One region of the Bradyrhizobium sp. USDA 3311 genome, then DNA from elsewhere that is predicted to be linked to it. Evidence: predicted binding sites of a transcription regulator. Region 1 holds the regulator's gene; each other region holds the start of a gene.
What was found. The regulator PhoB, encoded in region 1, activates phosphate uptake and scavenging genes when phosphate is short. The targets are predictions, from matches to a motif close to TGTCATNNANCTGTCAT.
Positions count from the first base shown of each region.

Region 1 (3,681 bases):
CATCGTCGGTTCGATCATCATGACCGTGCTCGGCGTCGGCATCGGCGCGCCGCTCGGCCTGTTCGCCGGCACCTATCTCGCCGAATACGGCCGCAACGACCGCCTGACCTCGGTGATCCGCTTCATCAACGACATCCTGCTCTCGGCGCCCTCGATCATCATCGGCCTGTTCATCTACGGCGCGGTGGTGGTGCCGATGCGCGGCTTCTCGGCGATCGCAGGCAGCCTCGCGCTCGCCGTCATCGTCATCCCGGTAGTGCTGCGCACGACCGAGGACATGCTGCTGCTGGTGCCGAACGCGCTGCGCGAGGCGGCGTCCGCGCTCGGCCTGCCGCGCTCGCTGGTGATCAAGCGGATCGCCTATCGTGCCGCCCGCTCCGGCCTCATCACCGGCGTGTTGCTAGCCACCGCCCGCGTCGCCGGCGAGACCGCGCCGCTGCTCTTCACCGCGCTGTCGAACCAGTTCTTCAGCCTTGGCCTGAACAAGACGATGGCGAACCTGCCGGTCACCATCAACAACTTCGTCCAGAGCCCCTACGCCTATTGGAAGCAGCTCGCCTGGAGCGGCGCGCTGCTGATCACGATTACCGTGCTTGCCCTGAATATTGGCGCGCGCATCCTTGGCGCCGAGAGGACCGCAAAATGAGTGAGCTTTCCGTATCGATGAGCGCGGCCGGTGGGCTGCCCCAGGCGCCGCTGCTGCCGGAAGCGCCGGCCAAGGTGACGGTGCGCAACCTCAACTTCTATTACGGCGAGCACCACGCGCTGAAGAACATCAACCTGACGCTCGGCACCAACCGCGTCACCGCGTTCATCGGCCCGTCCGGCTGCGGCAAGTCGACCCTGCTGCGCATCTTCAACCGGATGTACGACCTCTATCCGGGGCAGCGCGCCACCGGCCAGCTCATGCTCGACCAGACCAACATCCTCGACGGCAAGCTCGACCTCAACCTGCTGCGCGCCCGCGTCGGCATGGTGTTCCAGAAGCCGACGCCGTTCCCGATGACGATCTACGAGAACATCGCCTTCGGTATCCGCCTCTACGAGAAGATCTCGAAGTCCGAGATGGACGACCGCGTCGAGAAGGCGCTGCGCGGCGGCGCGCTGTGGAACGAGGTCAAGGACAAGCTCAACGCCTCCGGCCTGTCGCTCTCCGGCGGCCAGCAGCAGCGCCTCTGCATCGCCCGCACCGTCGCGGTGCGGCCCGAGGTGATCCTGTTCGACGAGCCCTGCTCGGCGCTCGACCCGATCTCGACCGCCAAGGTCGAGGAGCTGATCCAGGAATTGTCCGAGAACTACACGATCGCGATCGTCACCCACAACATGCAGCAGGCGGCGCGCGTCTCCGACAAGACCGCGTTCATGTATCTCGGCGAGCTGATCGAGTTCGACGACACCAGCAAGATCTTCACGTCGCCGAGCGACCGGCGCACGCAGGATTACATCACCGGCCGGTTCGGCTGAGGAGACGGGACATGGGTTCTGAACATACCGCAAAGGCCTTCGACACCGACCTCCAGGAGCTCACCCGGCTCGTCGCCGAGATGGGCGGGATCGCCGAGCGCATGATCGTCGATTCCGTCGACGCGCTGATCCGCCGAGACGTCGCGCTCGGCCAGCGCGTCGTCGCCACCGACACCGAGCTCGACGCGCTGCAGAAGCGCATCGAGGAGCGCGCCGTGCTCACCATCGCCCGCCGCCAGCCGATGGCGGTCGATCTGCGCGAGATCGTCGGCGCCATGCGCGTTGCGACCGATCTCGAGCGCATCGGCGACCTCGCCAAGAACATGGGCAAGCGCGTCGCGGCGCTGGAGACGGATTTTCATCCGCTCAAGCTGTTCCGCGGCCTCGAGCACATGACCGACCTCGTGCAGCAGCAGGTCAAGTCGGTGCTGGACGCCTATGCCGCGCATGATCTGCCGGCGGCGATGGCGGTGTGGAAGGGCGACGAGGAAGTCGACGCCATCTGCACCTCGCTGTTCCGCGAGCTCCTCACCTACATGATGGAGGATCCGCGCAACATCTCGTTCTGCATCCATCTGATGTTCTGCGCCAAGAACATCGAGCGGATCGGCGACCACGCCACCAACATCGCCGAGACCGTGTTCTACATGATCGAGGGCCAGGCGATCACCGACAAGCGGCCGAAGGGCGACATGACGACCTTCGCCACGACGGTCCCGAATACCTGAAGACTTAAGGAGCGACGACACCATGGGCGCACGCATTATGGTGGTTGAGGACGAGGAAGCTCTCACCGAGCTTCTCCGCTACAACCTCGAAGGCGACGGCTATGATGTGGAGACGGTGATGCGCGGCGACGACGCCGACACCCGCCTCAAGGAACACATCCCCGATCTGATCGTACTCGACTGGATGCTGCCGGGACTGTCAGGCATCGAGCTGTGCCGCCGGCTGCGGACCCGGCCCGAGACCAAGCAGCTCCCGATCATCATGCTCACCGCGCGCGGCGAGGAGAGCGAGCGGGTGCGGGGTCTTGCGACCGGCGCCGACGACTACATCGTCAAGCCGTTCTCGGTGCCGGAGCTCCTGGCGCGCGTGAGGGGCCTGCTGCGGCGCGCAAGCCCGGAGCGGCTCGCAACGGTGCTGGCCTATGGCGACATCGAGCTCGATCGCGACAAGCGCCGCGTCGCGCGCTCGGGCCGGCCGATCGACCTCGGCCCGACCGAATATCGCCTCTTGGAGTTCTTCCTGGAGCATCCCGGCCGCGTGTTCTCGCGCGAGCAGCTGCTCGACAGCGTCTGGGGCCGCGACATCTACATCGACGAGCGCACCGTCGACGTCCACATCGGCCGCCTGCGCAAGCTGCTCAATCTCGGCCGCGAGCAGGATCCCATCCGCACCGTCCGCGGAGCCGGCTACGCGCTGGATGATCGCTTTGCGAAGGCGGAGCAGACGTAGGGTTTGCAGGCGTTGGTTTAGCGGGCTACAGCCACACTCTCAGTGTCGTCCCGGACAAGCGTAAGCGCAGATCCGGGACCCATAATCACAGGGCGTGGTTGTCGCGCGAAGAAGGTAACTCCGAGTCCCCGTAGCCACATCTTGCGGTGGTTATGGGTCCCGGATCTGCGCGCGCTTCAGGCGCGCTTGTCCGGGACGACATCGAGTTTGTTGGGCCGTCAACGCGTGACGGCCGTCACTCGATTTCAGAACAAACTCACCGCGAGGGCTTCGCCGGTGCGCGCCGGCGATCCGCGGCGGGCTGATATGCCACGCGCGAGTGCTGCGCGCAGTAGGGCAGGCCCGACAGCGCCCTGCCGCCGCAGAAGAAGAAATCCGGGCTCGAGGGATCGCCGACCGGCCAGTGGCAGGTCGCCTCGTTCAGCTCCAGCAGCGACAGCCGCTGGCTCATCGGCACCACGTTGTCGTAGGTGACCGGTTCGGCCTCCACCTCGACCTCGAAGGCCTGCGCCAGCGCGGTGTTGCCGCGCGCAATGGGGCGGCTCACCCGCATCATGTGCTGCGCGGGGCGCGCCTTGCGCGGCCGCGGAGCCGCCGATGAGGGGCTCTTGGCGCGGCCGGATAGGCCGAGCCTGTGTACCTTGCCGATCACGGCATTGCGGGTCACGTTCCCGAGCTCGGCTGCGATCTGGCTGGCCGATAATCCGGCCTCCCAGAGCTTTTTCAACTGCTCGACGCGATCGTCGGACCAGGTCAAAA
Region 1 covers NZ_JBSSFI010000001.1:970,705-974,385, reverse strand. The annotation lists gene pstA (phosphate ABC transporter permease PstA) at 1-646, shown strand, start outside; gene pstB (phosphate ABC transporter ATP-binding protein PstB) at 643-1,464, shown strand; gene phoU (phosphate signaling complex protein PhoU) at 1,476-2,192, shown strand; gene phoB (phosphate regulon transcriptional regulator PhoB) at 2,215-2,922, shown strand; gene ACVWW6_RS04740 (GcrA family cell cycle regulator) at 3,179-3,681, opposite strand, start outside.

Region 2 (3,681 bases), 5.6 Mb from region 1:
GTCTTCTCGAGATCACCTGGGCGATCGGCCTGAAATACACCGAGGGTTTCACCAGGCTTGTTCCCTCCGTCATCACGCTCGCGGCGATGGCGGGCAGCGTCATCCTGCTCGGGCTCGCGCTCAAATCGCTGCCCGTCGGGACCGCCTATGCGGTGTGGACCGGCATCGGCGCGGTCGGCACGGCGACGCTCGGGATCATCCTGTTCGGCGAGCCGGCCACCGCGCTTCGCCTGGCCAGCATCGGACTGATCGTTGCCGGTATCATCGGGCTGAAGCTCGTTACTTGACGAAAATCCTGACCGCCCACCAGGTCAGCGCGGCGACGATCGCCGAGGCCGGCATCGTGATCACCCAGGCATAGACGATCGAGCTGGCGACGTTCCAGCGCACCGCCGAGAGGCGGCGGGCGGCGCCGACGCCGACGATGGCGCCGGTGATGGTGTGGGTGGTCGAGACGGGAACCCCGAGGAAGGTCGCCATGAACAGGGTCGCGGCGCCGCCGGTTTCGGCGCAAAAGCCCTGCATCGGCGTCAGTTTCGTGATGCGCAGGCCCATGGTGCGGACGATGCGCCAGCCGCCCATCAGCGTGCCCATCGCCATCGCGGCCTGGCAGGACAGCACGACCCAGAACGGCACCGAGAATTCGCTGCCGAGATGGCCCTGTGAATAGAGCAGCACGGCGATGATGCCCATGGTCTTCTGCGCGTCATTGCCGCCATGGCCGAGCGAATAGAGCGAGGCGGAGGCGAATTGCAGGATGCGGAAGGCGCGGTCCACGGCGAAGGGCGTCGATCGCACCGAGGCCCAGGAGACGATCGCAACCAGCAGCATCGCCAGCAGGAAGCCGACCAGCGGAGACAGCACGATGGCGATCACCGTCTTGGACAATCCGCTCCAGACCGCCGCCGAAATCCCGGCTTTGGCCACGCCGGCACCGAACAACCCGCCGATCAGCGCATGCGACGACGAAGACGGGATGCCGAGCGCCCAGGTCACGAGGTTCCAGACGATGGCGCCGACCAGCGCCGCGAAGATCACGTGGGCATCGACGATCGAGGGATCGATGATGCCGGTGCCGATGGTCTGGGCGACGTGCAGCCCGAACACCATGAAGGCGACGAAATTGAAGAAAGCGGCCCAGAACACCGCGAATTGCGGCCGCAGCACGCGGGTCGAGACGATGGTCGCGATCGAATTGGCGGCATCATGCAGGCCGTTCAAGAAGTCGAACAGCAGCGCGACGGCGATCAGTCCGACCAGGACGGGAAGACCCAACGCAGCATCCACGGCGAGGCCCCTGCCTTAAAGTTTTGGCATGATTTGCGCGGACAACCGCTGCACATTTTTCCGGATCATGCGCTACACTTGCTCGATGACGATGCTGTTGATCTCGTTTGCGACGTCATCGAAGCGATCGGCGACCTTTTCGAGATGGTCGTAGATCTCGACACCGACGATGAAATCCATCGCGTTGCCGTCGCGGTGCTTGAGGAACAGCTCCTTCATCCCGATGTCGTGGAGATCGTCGACCCGGCCCTCGAGCTTGGTCAGCTCTTCCGTGATGGCGGTCAGCATGGCCACGTTCTTGCCGATCTGCTGCATCAGGGGCAGCGCACGGCCGACCAGATTGGCGCATTCGATCAGAAGCCCGCCGATCTCGCGCATCGGCGGCTCGAAGGCGCGGACCTCGAACAGCATCACGGCCTTGGCGGTCTGCTGCATCTGGTCGATGGCGTCGTCCATCGAGGTGATGAGGTTCTTGATGTCGCCGCGGTCGAACGGCGTGATGAAGGTGCGGCGCACCGCCGTCAGCACCTCACGGGTGATGTTGTCGGCATCGTTCTCGAACTGGTTGACGCGCTGGCAATAGACCGGCGTCTCCTCGCCCCCGTTGAGCATGCCCTGGAGCGCGATCGAGCCCTGGATCACGGTCTGGGCATGTCGGTCGAACAGGTCGAAGAACCGTTCTTCCTTGGGCAGGAAAGCGCGAAACCATCGCATCATGGGGATAGACTACCGGTTGGAAATGGCCCGGCCCGGAAGGGCCGTCACGAAACTGTCATAGACCATTTTCGGTCCGCGCGCGTGCCGCCTCACGCTCGCGGTGCCGGATCATCCACCACTTTCACGAAGCGGGTAAATTGACCTTAAATCAATTACTTAGAGCGAACGCCGGAAGTAATGCGCGATTTCACCGACGACGCCGCGGCGGAAGGTGAGCACGCAGATCACGAAGATCGAGCCCTGGATCACCGTCACCCATTGGCCGAAGCTCGCCAGATATTGCTGCATGGCGATGATCACGAAGGCGCCGACCACGGGTCCGAAGATGGTCCCGAGACCCCCGACCAGCGTCATCAGCACGACTTCGCCCGACATCGACCAGTGTACGTCGGTGAGCGAGGCATTTTGCGCCACGAACACCTTCAGCGATCCGGCGAAGCCGGCCAGCGTGCCCGACAGGACGAAGGCCAGGAACTTGTACTGGTCGGTCCGGTAGCCGAGCGAGATCGCGCGCTGCTCGTTCTCGCGGATCGACTTCAGCACCTCGCCGAACGGCGAGTTGATGATGCGGAAGATCAACAGGAAGCCGGCGAGGAAGCCGACCAGCACGACGTAGTACAGGACCGTCGGCTTGGAGAGATCGAGGACGCCGAACATGTGCCCCTGCGGAATGCCCTGGATGCCGTCTTCGCCATGGGTGAACGGCGCCTGGAGGTAGATGAAGTACAGGAGCTGCGACAGCGCCAGCGTGATCATCGAGAAATAGATGCCCTGGCGGCGGATCGAGATGTAGCCGGTCACGATCGAGAGCACGAAAGCACCGGCGACGCCGACGAGGATGCCGAGCTCCGGCGGCAACGCCCACACCTTCAGCGCATGCGCGCTGCAATAGCCGGCCGTGCCTAAGAACATCGCGTGGCCGAACGACAGCAGGCCGCCATAGCCGATCAGAAGGTTGAAGGCGCAGGCGAGGAGCGCGAAGCACAGCGCCTGCATCACGAAGAACGGATAGACCCCCGTGAACGGCACCGACGCCAGCAGCAGCGCCATCACCGCAAACACGATCATCTCGTCACGCATCGCGCGCGGGGTCGCCCGCAGCGTATCGTCCGTCAAGGCTGTCATATCAGGCCGCCCTTCCCGTCAATCCCGATGGCTTCACCAAGAGCACCAGCACCATCAGCACGAACACGACGGTGTTGGAGGCCTCGGGGTAGAAATACTTGGTCAGGCCCTCGATCACGCCGAGAGCGAAACCGGTGATGATCGAGCCCATGATCGATCCCATGCCGCCGATCACCACCACGGCAAACACGACGATGATGAGGTCGGCGCCCATCAGCGGCCGCACCTGGTTGATCGGCGCCGAGAGCACGCCGGCGAGCGCGGCAAGGCCGACGCCGAGACCGTAGGTCAGCGTGATCATGCGCGGCACGTTGATGCCGAAGGCGCGGACCAGCGTCGGGTTTTCGGTCGCGGCGCGGAGGTAAGCGCCGAGCCGCGTCTTCTCGATCAGGTACCAGGTCGCCAGACACACGATAAGCGAGAACACGACGACCCAGCCGCGATAGACCGGTAAGAACATGAAGCCGAGATTCATGCCGCCCTTGAGCTGGTCAGGAATGGCGTAAGGCAGGCCCGACGATCCAAAATAGTTCTGGAACACGCCCTGCACGA
Region 2 covers NZ_JBSSFI010000001.1:6,618,918-6,622,598, forward strand. The annotation lists gene sugE (quaternary ammonium compound efflux SMR transporter SugE) at 1-287, shown strand, start outside; gene ACVWW6_RS31955 (inorganic phosphate transporter) at 280-1,287, opposite strand; gene ACVWW6_RS31960 (DUF47 domain-containing protein) at 1,360-2,004, opposite strand; gene ACVWW6_RS31965 (branched-chain amino acid ABC transporter permease) at 2,161-3,129, opposite strand; gene ACVWW6_RS31970 (branched-chain amino acid ABC transporter permease) at 3,131-3,681, opposite strand, start outside.
Region 2: the regulator PhoB is predicted to act here: its motif matches at 2,047-2,063, upstream of ACVWW6_RS31960 (DUF47 domain-containing protein).

Region 3 (3,681 bases), 2.8 Mb from region 1:
GGCTGACGAAGTTCGTCCTCGCATAGGGCGAAACCACGATGAAGGGAACGCGGGTGCCCGGACCGCAGCGGCCGTTCACCGGCTTGCCGCTAAGCCCCTTCGGCGCCGGCTGCTTCTGCGGGCCGAGACCGCACAGGCCCGGACCGTTGACCTGGTCGGCGGTCGGATCGTAGGAGGCGCTCTTCGGCGCGACATATTGGTGATCGTACCAGCCGTCGGAGTCGTCATAGGTGATGATGACCGCGGTCTCGCGCCACTCCGGCTGCTTCTGGAGGAAGTTGATCAGCTCGACATTGCCCACCTGCTCGTCGAGCGGATCGGAATTGCCGGCGTGACCGTCCTGGAAGGCCGGCATCTTGATGTAGGAGACGGCCGGGAAGTTGCCGGCCTTCACCGCGGCGTAGAAGTCCTCGAGATCGTAGTTGTGGTTGGCCGGATCGACCTTGCCGTTGAAGTCGTGGGTATGGCCAATCGCCTTGACCGAGCTCGGCCGCGCATGGGTCGGGTTGGCGGTCGACTTGTAGTACTGGAAGAAGGCGTGGTGCGGACTGTAGTCCACGATGGTGCCGTTGACGTTGCTCGAGAAGGTGCTGCGGCCGCAACCGGTGGTGCCGTTGGCGTTCTTGAGCGTCAGGTCGAAGCCGCCCATGAAGCTGCCCCAGCTGATGCGCTCGTCGTTGAGCAGATCGCCGATGTTCTTGCTGGTCATCAGCACGGTGCTGGTCGTGCTCGAGCAGGAATCGTAGGCAGGATCGGTGTCGCCGATCAGCGTCAGGCCGCCCTGGCCGTCGGCGATCGAGGACGAGGTGCCGACGACGTTCTGCGCGCCGTTGGTCTGGCCGGAGACCACTTCCAGCATGCCGGGCGTGGACGGACCGAACGTGTCGGTCCAGTGATTGTCGCTCATGGCGAAGTGCTGGGCGTAGTTCCAGAAGGCCGTGATAGTGTTGCCGTCGAAATAGCCCATCACCTGGCCGTTGGTGCCGAACGCGCCGGCGCCGCCGGCCGTGCCGCGGCCGGTGAATTTCGGGAACAGGTCTTCCTTGCCGTTGTCCACCGCCTGCTGCTCGGGCGTGTAGGCATGGTTCTGCGAGCGCGTGTTGGCCTGGGTGCGGTCGAGACGGAACGGATCCGTCGCGCCGGTGCCGTTGGCCGGGCTGTTGTTCGGGTTGTTGACCAGCAGGTTCGCCGTGACGAGGTTGTTGACCTTCGGCGTGTGCGGCTTCGGCACGAAGGGTATGGAGCCCGACGGATTGGCCGCGTTCGGATATGTCGCGAAATAATGGTCGAACGAGCGGTTCTCGTTGAAGATGATCACGAGATGCTTGATCGGCGTCTCGGTGTGGAGGTCATGCGGATGACGGTGATGATCGCGATCGTGGTCATGATCGCGGTCCCGACCGAAATCGTCCGCGAGAACAGGCATGGCGCACGCGAGTGCCGTCGCGGCCGCGAAAATCGCGGCCGTCGTCAGAAATCTGGATTTCATTGTTGTGTTGCCCCGAAGGATTGACGCCGACCCCGGGAACGTTAATGGCGCGCGATGACAGAGCTGTGTCAGTTTGACGCAAGAGACACTTTGCGCAGTTGTTCAGACAAGATTTTCTACACGGGCGATTTGCCCGAAGCTGCCTTCCTTGACCCTCATGGTGAGGAGCCCGCCACAGCGGGCGTTTACTCGGTGCGGATCGGAGAATCCTTCAGGCCATTGTTGTCATAGGCCTTGCGCAAGGTGCCGTTGATCGTCGCCTCGTTCATGAATTTGGTGACGAAGGTCAGCGCCAGGCTGTGGCCGAGCGGCACCGCGACGGCTGTCACCGTCTTCTTGAACGTCTCGTCCAGCACCTTTGTACCGGGAATCTTCTGCGCCATCTTGTTGAGCTGGTCGCGCGACAGCGCGAAGGCGTCGATCTCGCCGCTCTTCAGGAGGCCGAAGATCTCGTCATAGGTCTGATAGCCGGTGACCTCAGCGTTCCTGAGATGCGCGACAGCGCCACGCATGGTGGTGGTGGCGTTGACGGCCGCGACCTTGATGCCGGGCTGGTCGAGCGAGGCAAAATTGGTCACGTTCGAACCAGCCTTGACGATGTAGGTGGCGTCCGCGACCTCGTAGATCGGCCCGAACATCATCTTGCTCTCGCGCTCGGGGTCCTTTGGCAGCCAGGTGACATCCCAGGTGCCTCTGCTGGCCGCGTCGGTGATCTGTCCGGAATTTTGGTGCACGACATATTCGACACCAACGCCGAGCTGGGCCGCCATCTCCTTGCCGAGGTCCACCGGCACGCCGGCATAGCCGGTTTCCGTCCTGGTCGACCAGAATGCGCCGCCTGCGGGGCTGATTGCGATCGCGACCCGCAGCTTGCCGGTCGGCGCGATCTCGTCCTTCAGCCCATCGGCTAGCGCGGGCATGGCAACCGCCGCCGCGAGAACGAGACCGGAGAGGGCCGATTGGACGGACGCGGACATGTGATGTTCTCCTCGCGTTTTCTTGTTCTCGTCGTCCCGACCGCTTCGCTTCCGCCACACGACCTTTGACACAATTCTGGTCGATCGTGCGCGCGGTGAAAAGCGGTTTGTCATGACAAACCTGTCAAAGGCCACACCGCCGTTCGCCGTGCAAGGCCGACGACCGCCATGGCTATGGTGTTCCACGGCCGGACATTTGTTGGTAGCCTGCCGCACCGACAGACAGCAATCGGGGGCCACCGAATGACGCGCGCGAATCCCGCATCTCCCGCACATCGCAATGGAGCGTGGAGACATGTTGGACGGGCGCTAGCCGCCACGGCCGCCGTGATCGCGCTCGCCGGCTGCGAGGACAAGAACGCCTACGTGGCTCCGCCCCCGCCCAAGGTGGACGTGGCGACGCCCGTGCAGCGGCCGGTGACGCGCTATGTCGAGGCCACCGGCAACACCGCGCCGATCAAGAATGTCGACTTGGTGGCGCGCGTGCAGGGTTTCCTGCAGTCGATCGACTACCAGGACGGCACCTTCGTCAAGCAGGGCACCCAGCTCTTTACCATCGAGCCCGAGACCTACAAGCTGAAGCTCGAGCAGGCGCAGGCGGCCGAGGCCGGCGCCCAGGCCTCGCTCCGGCAGGCCGAGGCCGACTTCAAGCGGCAGACCGAGCTGGTGCAGCGCCAGGCGGTCTCGCAGTCGACCCTCGACACCTCGACCTCGACCCGCGAAAACGCGCAGGCCAATCTCCTGCAGGCACAGGCCAACACCAGGATCGCCGAGGTCAATTACGGCTACACCAAGGTCACCGCGCCGTTCGACGGCGTCGTCAGCGCCCACATGGTCTCGATCGGCGAGCTCGTCGGCGTCTCCTCCCCGACCCAGCTCGCGACCATCGTCGCGATGGACCCGATCTGGGTGAACTTCACCGTCAACGAGCAGGACGTGCTACGCATCCGCGCCGAAGCGGCCCGCCGGGGACTGACGCCCACCGACCTCAAGCAATTTCCGATTCAAGTCGGGCTCCAGAACGAGACCGGCTATCCGCATGAAGGCAAGCTCGACTACGTCTCGCCGACCCTCAACCAGTCGACCGGTACGCTTGCCGTGCGCGGCCTCGTCCCCAACGACAAGCGGGTGCTGCTGCCCGGCTATTTCGTCCGCGTCCGCGTGCCCTTCGACCAGGAGAAGGGCGCGCTCCTCGTTCCCGATACCGCGCTCGGC
Region 3 covers NZ_JBSSFI010000001.1:3,737,838-3,741,518, reverse strand. The annotation lists gene ACVWW6_RS17750 (phospholipase C) at 1-1,489, opposite strand, end outside; gene ACVWW6_RS17745 (ABC transporter substrate-binding protein) at 1,675-2,466, opposite strand; gene ACVWW6_RS17740 (efflux RND transporter periplasmic adaptor subunit) at 2,710-3,681, shown strand, end outside.
Region 3: the regulator PhoB is predicted to act here: its motif matches at 1,544-1,560, upstream of ACVWW6_RS17750 (phospholipase C).

Region 4 (3,681 bases), 5.6 Mb from region 1:
CAGATCAGCTCGATGCCGTGCTGATCGAGCGCGGCCTGCAGCACCGCCTCGAAGCCGGCGCGATCCTTGCCGAACGGCTTGCTCTCGATCACCAGCGTGTTCACGCCGCTCGCCCTGGCCCGTTCGAGCCCAGGTGCATCGGCCTTGTTCGAGATGACGAGGGAAATTTCCGCCGGAAAATCCGGCGCGCTGGCTGCCTTGATCAGCGCGACCATGTTGGAGCCGCGGCCGGAAATCAGGATGGCGACGCGGCGCTTCATCACGGCGCCAGATCGAGATGGCCATTGTAGACGACGCGATGCTCGCCCTCGGCGGGGATCACGGTGCCGAGCTGCGCCACGCTCTCGCCTGCTTCGGTGAAGACCTGCACGACCCGGTCGACCTTGTCCGGCTCGACGATCGCGATCATGCCGATGCCGCAGTTGAAGGTGCGCAGCATTTCGAGCTCGGCGATGCCGGCCTGCGCGGCCAGCCATTTGAACACCGGTAGCACGGGCAGCCGCGCCAGATCGATGCCGACGCCAAGGTTCTTGGGCAGCACGCGCGGAATGTTGTCGGTGAAGCCGCCGCCGGTGATGTGGGCGAGCCCCTTCACCGCGCCGGTCTCTCGGATCGCGCGCAGGCAGGATTTGACGTAGAGCTTCGTCGGCGTCAGCAGCGCGCCGCCGAGCGTCATGACAGGCGCGAACGGCGCCGGCGCCTCGAAGCCGAGACCGGACTGCTCGACGATCTTGCGCACCAGCGAGAAGCCGTTGGAGTGCACGCCCGACGAGGCAAGACCGATCACGGCGTCTCCTGCGGCGATGTCCTTGCGCGGCAACAGCGTACCGCGCTCGGCGGCGCCGACGGCAAAGCCGCCGAGGTCATAGTCGCCGTCCTTGTAGAGGCCTGGCATCTCGGCGGTCTCGCCGCCGATCAGGGCACAGCCGGATTCCCGGCAGCCTTCGGCGACGCCGGCGACGATCGAGGCGGTCGCCTCCGGATCGAGCTTGCCGCAGGCGAAATAGTCGAGGAAGAACAGCGGCTCGGCGCCCTGCACCACGAGGTCGTTGACGCTCATGGCGACCAGATCGATGCCAATGCCGCCATGCAGGCCGGTTTCGATCGCGATCTTGACCTTGGTTCCGACGCCGTCGGTGGCGGCGACCAGGACGGGATCCCTGAAACCGGCCGCCTTGAGGTCGAACAGGCCGCCGAAGCCGCCGATCTCGGCGTCGGCGCCGGGCCGCGCGGTGGCGCGCACCATCGGCTTGATCAGATCGACCAGGCGGTTGCCCGCGTCGATATCGACGCCTGAATCGGCGTAGGTGAGGCCGTTTTTGCGGTCGGTCATGCCCGATTTCCAGTGGGGTTGCGGCTGGTTACGTCGAATTCCGGGGACGCGCAATGGCTCGCATGGCGCTCGGCGCCATACTATGTAGATATCAACGGGTTCAGCCTTCAAACGGGGCGGATTCGAGGTCAGGCCGGGTGCCGGGAAGCGCCGCGTGAGTATTCCGAACATCATCACTTTGGGCCGCATCATGCTGGTCCCGATCATCGTCTGGGCCATCGTGTCGAGCCAAATGGAGGTGGCGTTCGCCGTCTTCCTGATCGCCGGGATCAGCGATGCCGTGGACGGCTTCCTCGCCAAGCGCTTCAACATGGCAAGCGAGCTCGGGGCCTTGCTCGATCCGCTCGCGGACAAGGCGCTGCTGGTCTCGATCTATATGTCGCTCGGCATCTGGGGCGCGATTCCGCGCTGGATCGTGATCCTGGTGGTATCCCGCGACATCATGATTGTCGCCGCCGTGATCGTGTCCTGGCTGTTCGACCGGCCCGTCGAGATGAAGCCGTCGAAAGTGTCGAAGCTCAACACCGTCGCCCAGGTGGCATTCGCGGCGCTGGTGCTGGCCGCGCTTGCCTTCGGGTTCAAGCCGGCGCCCTATGATATTATCCTGATGGGCCTCGTCACGATCTTCACGCTCTCCTCCGTGTCGCTCTATCTCGTCGAGTGGGTCCGGCACATGAGCACGATCGAGGCCAAATGAGCGCGAACCGGCCCCGCAAAAGGCCAACTCACGCCCGATCAAGTCGAATCTTTCAAGCGAAGCCGGCCGTCCGGCATGGAGCAAAGCAAGCGTGGCAGGCCGCGTTCACCCCCGACAATTGGCGTTCTCGCTGCCGCACGCGGAGAGCCTCAGCCGGGACAATTTCCTCGAAGGCCCCGCCAACGCTGCCGGCCTCGCCTTGATCGACGGCTGGCCGGAATGGCCGAACCGGATCATGTGGCTGGCCGGCCCCGAAGGCAGCGGCAAGAGCCATCTCGCCGCGATCTGGGCCGAGGAGGCCGGCGCCCGCTCGACCACGGCCAATGCGTTGACCGCCGCAGGCGTTCCTGGCGCGCTCGCCACCGGCGCGCTGGTGGTCGAGGATCTCAAGGCCAAGGATTTTGACGAGCGCGCCCTCTTCCACCTGATGAACCTCGCCCGTGAGGACGGCGCCTACGTCCTGTTCACGGGGCGCGATGTGCCGGCTGCGCTGGACATCGAGCTCAACGACCTGCGCTCGCGGCTGCGCGCAGTGCCGGTGGTCACGCTGCTGCCTCCTGACGACCAGCTCTTCCGCGGCCTGATCGTCAAATTCTGCGCCGACCGCCAGCTCACCGTGGACGAGAGCGTGGTCAGCTACCTCGCCACCCGCCTGGAGCGATCCTCGGCCGCCGCCCGGCAGGCCGTGGAACTGCTCGACAGCGAGGCCCTGCGGCTCGGCCGCCCCGTGACCCGGGCGCTGGCCGCCGAACTGCTCCGCGACGCCTGACCCCGCCCCAACGCCGCTTGACGGCGCGGAACGGCGGAACATCAATGTCATCGAAACGTCATCGCCCTAACACATGCTCCCGGCGGTTTTGCGCGTCAGTCGCAAATTGGGGCAAACTGGATGGACCGACTTCTCATGGACTCCGCGCAAGCTGTTGAAATAAAAGAAAAAGTCCCGGAGACCGAGAGCCTGCCGGCGATCGCATCGAGCCCCGAGCGATTCATCAACCGCGAGCTGTCCTGGCTGCATTTCAACCGCCGCGTCCTGGAGGAATCGGTCAATCCCAGCCATCCCGTGCTGGAGCGGGTGCGATTCCTGTCGATTTCCGCGAACAACCTCGACGAATTCTTCATGGTCCGCGTCGCCGGCATCAAGGCCCAGGTGCGCGAGGGCATTGCCGAGCGCAGCCCCGACGGCCTGACGCCGTCCGAGCAGCTCGCGCTGATCAACCGCACGGTCTCCCAGCTTGCTTCCGACCAGCAGGCGATCTGGCGCGACCTGCGCGCCACGCTGGCCGATGTCGGCATCGTGCTGGTGGACGGCAAGGAGGTCACCAAGGCGGAGCGGACCTGGATCGAGGACTACTTCCTCAACAACGTGTTCCCGCTGCTGACGCCGCTCGCGATCGACCCGGCCCATCCCTTCCCGTTCATCCCGAGCCTCGGCTTCACCATCGCGCTCCAGCTCACGCGCGCCGCCGACGGCAAGCAGATGAATGCGCTGATCCGCATGCCCGGCAAGATCGACCGCTTCATCCGCCTGCCGTCCGAGGGCACGATGCGGCTGATCTCGCTGGAGCAGGCGACCGCCCTGTTCATCAACCGACTGTTCCCCGGCTACAATCTGCATGGACAGGGCGCCTTCCGCATCCTCCGCGACTCC
Region 4 covers NZ_JBSSFI010000001.1:6,534,982-6,538,662, forward strand. The annotation lists gene purN (phosphoribosylglycinamide formyltransferase) at 1-260, opposite strand, end outside; gene purM (phosphoribosylformylglycinamidine cyclo-ligase) at 260-1,333, opposite strand; gene ACVWW6_RS31565 (CDP-alcohol phosphatidyltransferase family protein) at 1,488-2,030, shown strand; gene ACVWW6_RS31570 (P-loop NTPase family protein) at 2,122-2,799, shown strand; gene ACVWW6_RS31575 (RNA degradosome polyphosphate kinase) at 2,935-3,681, shown strand, end outside.
Region 4: the regulator PhoB is predicted to act here: its motif matches at 2,845-2,861, upstream of ACVWW6_RS31575 (RNA degradosome polyphosphate kinase).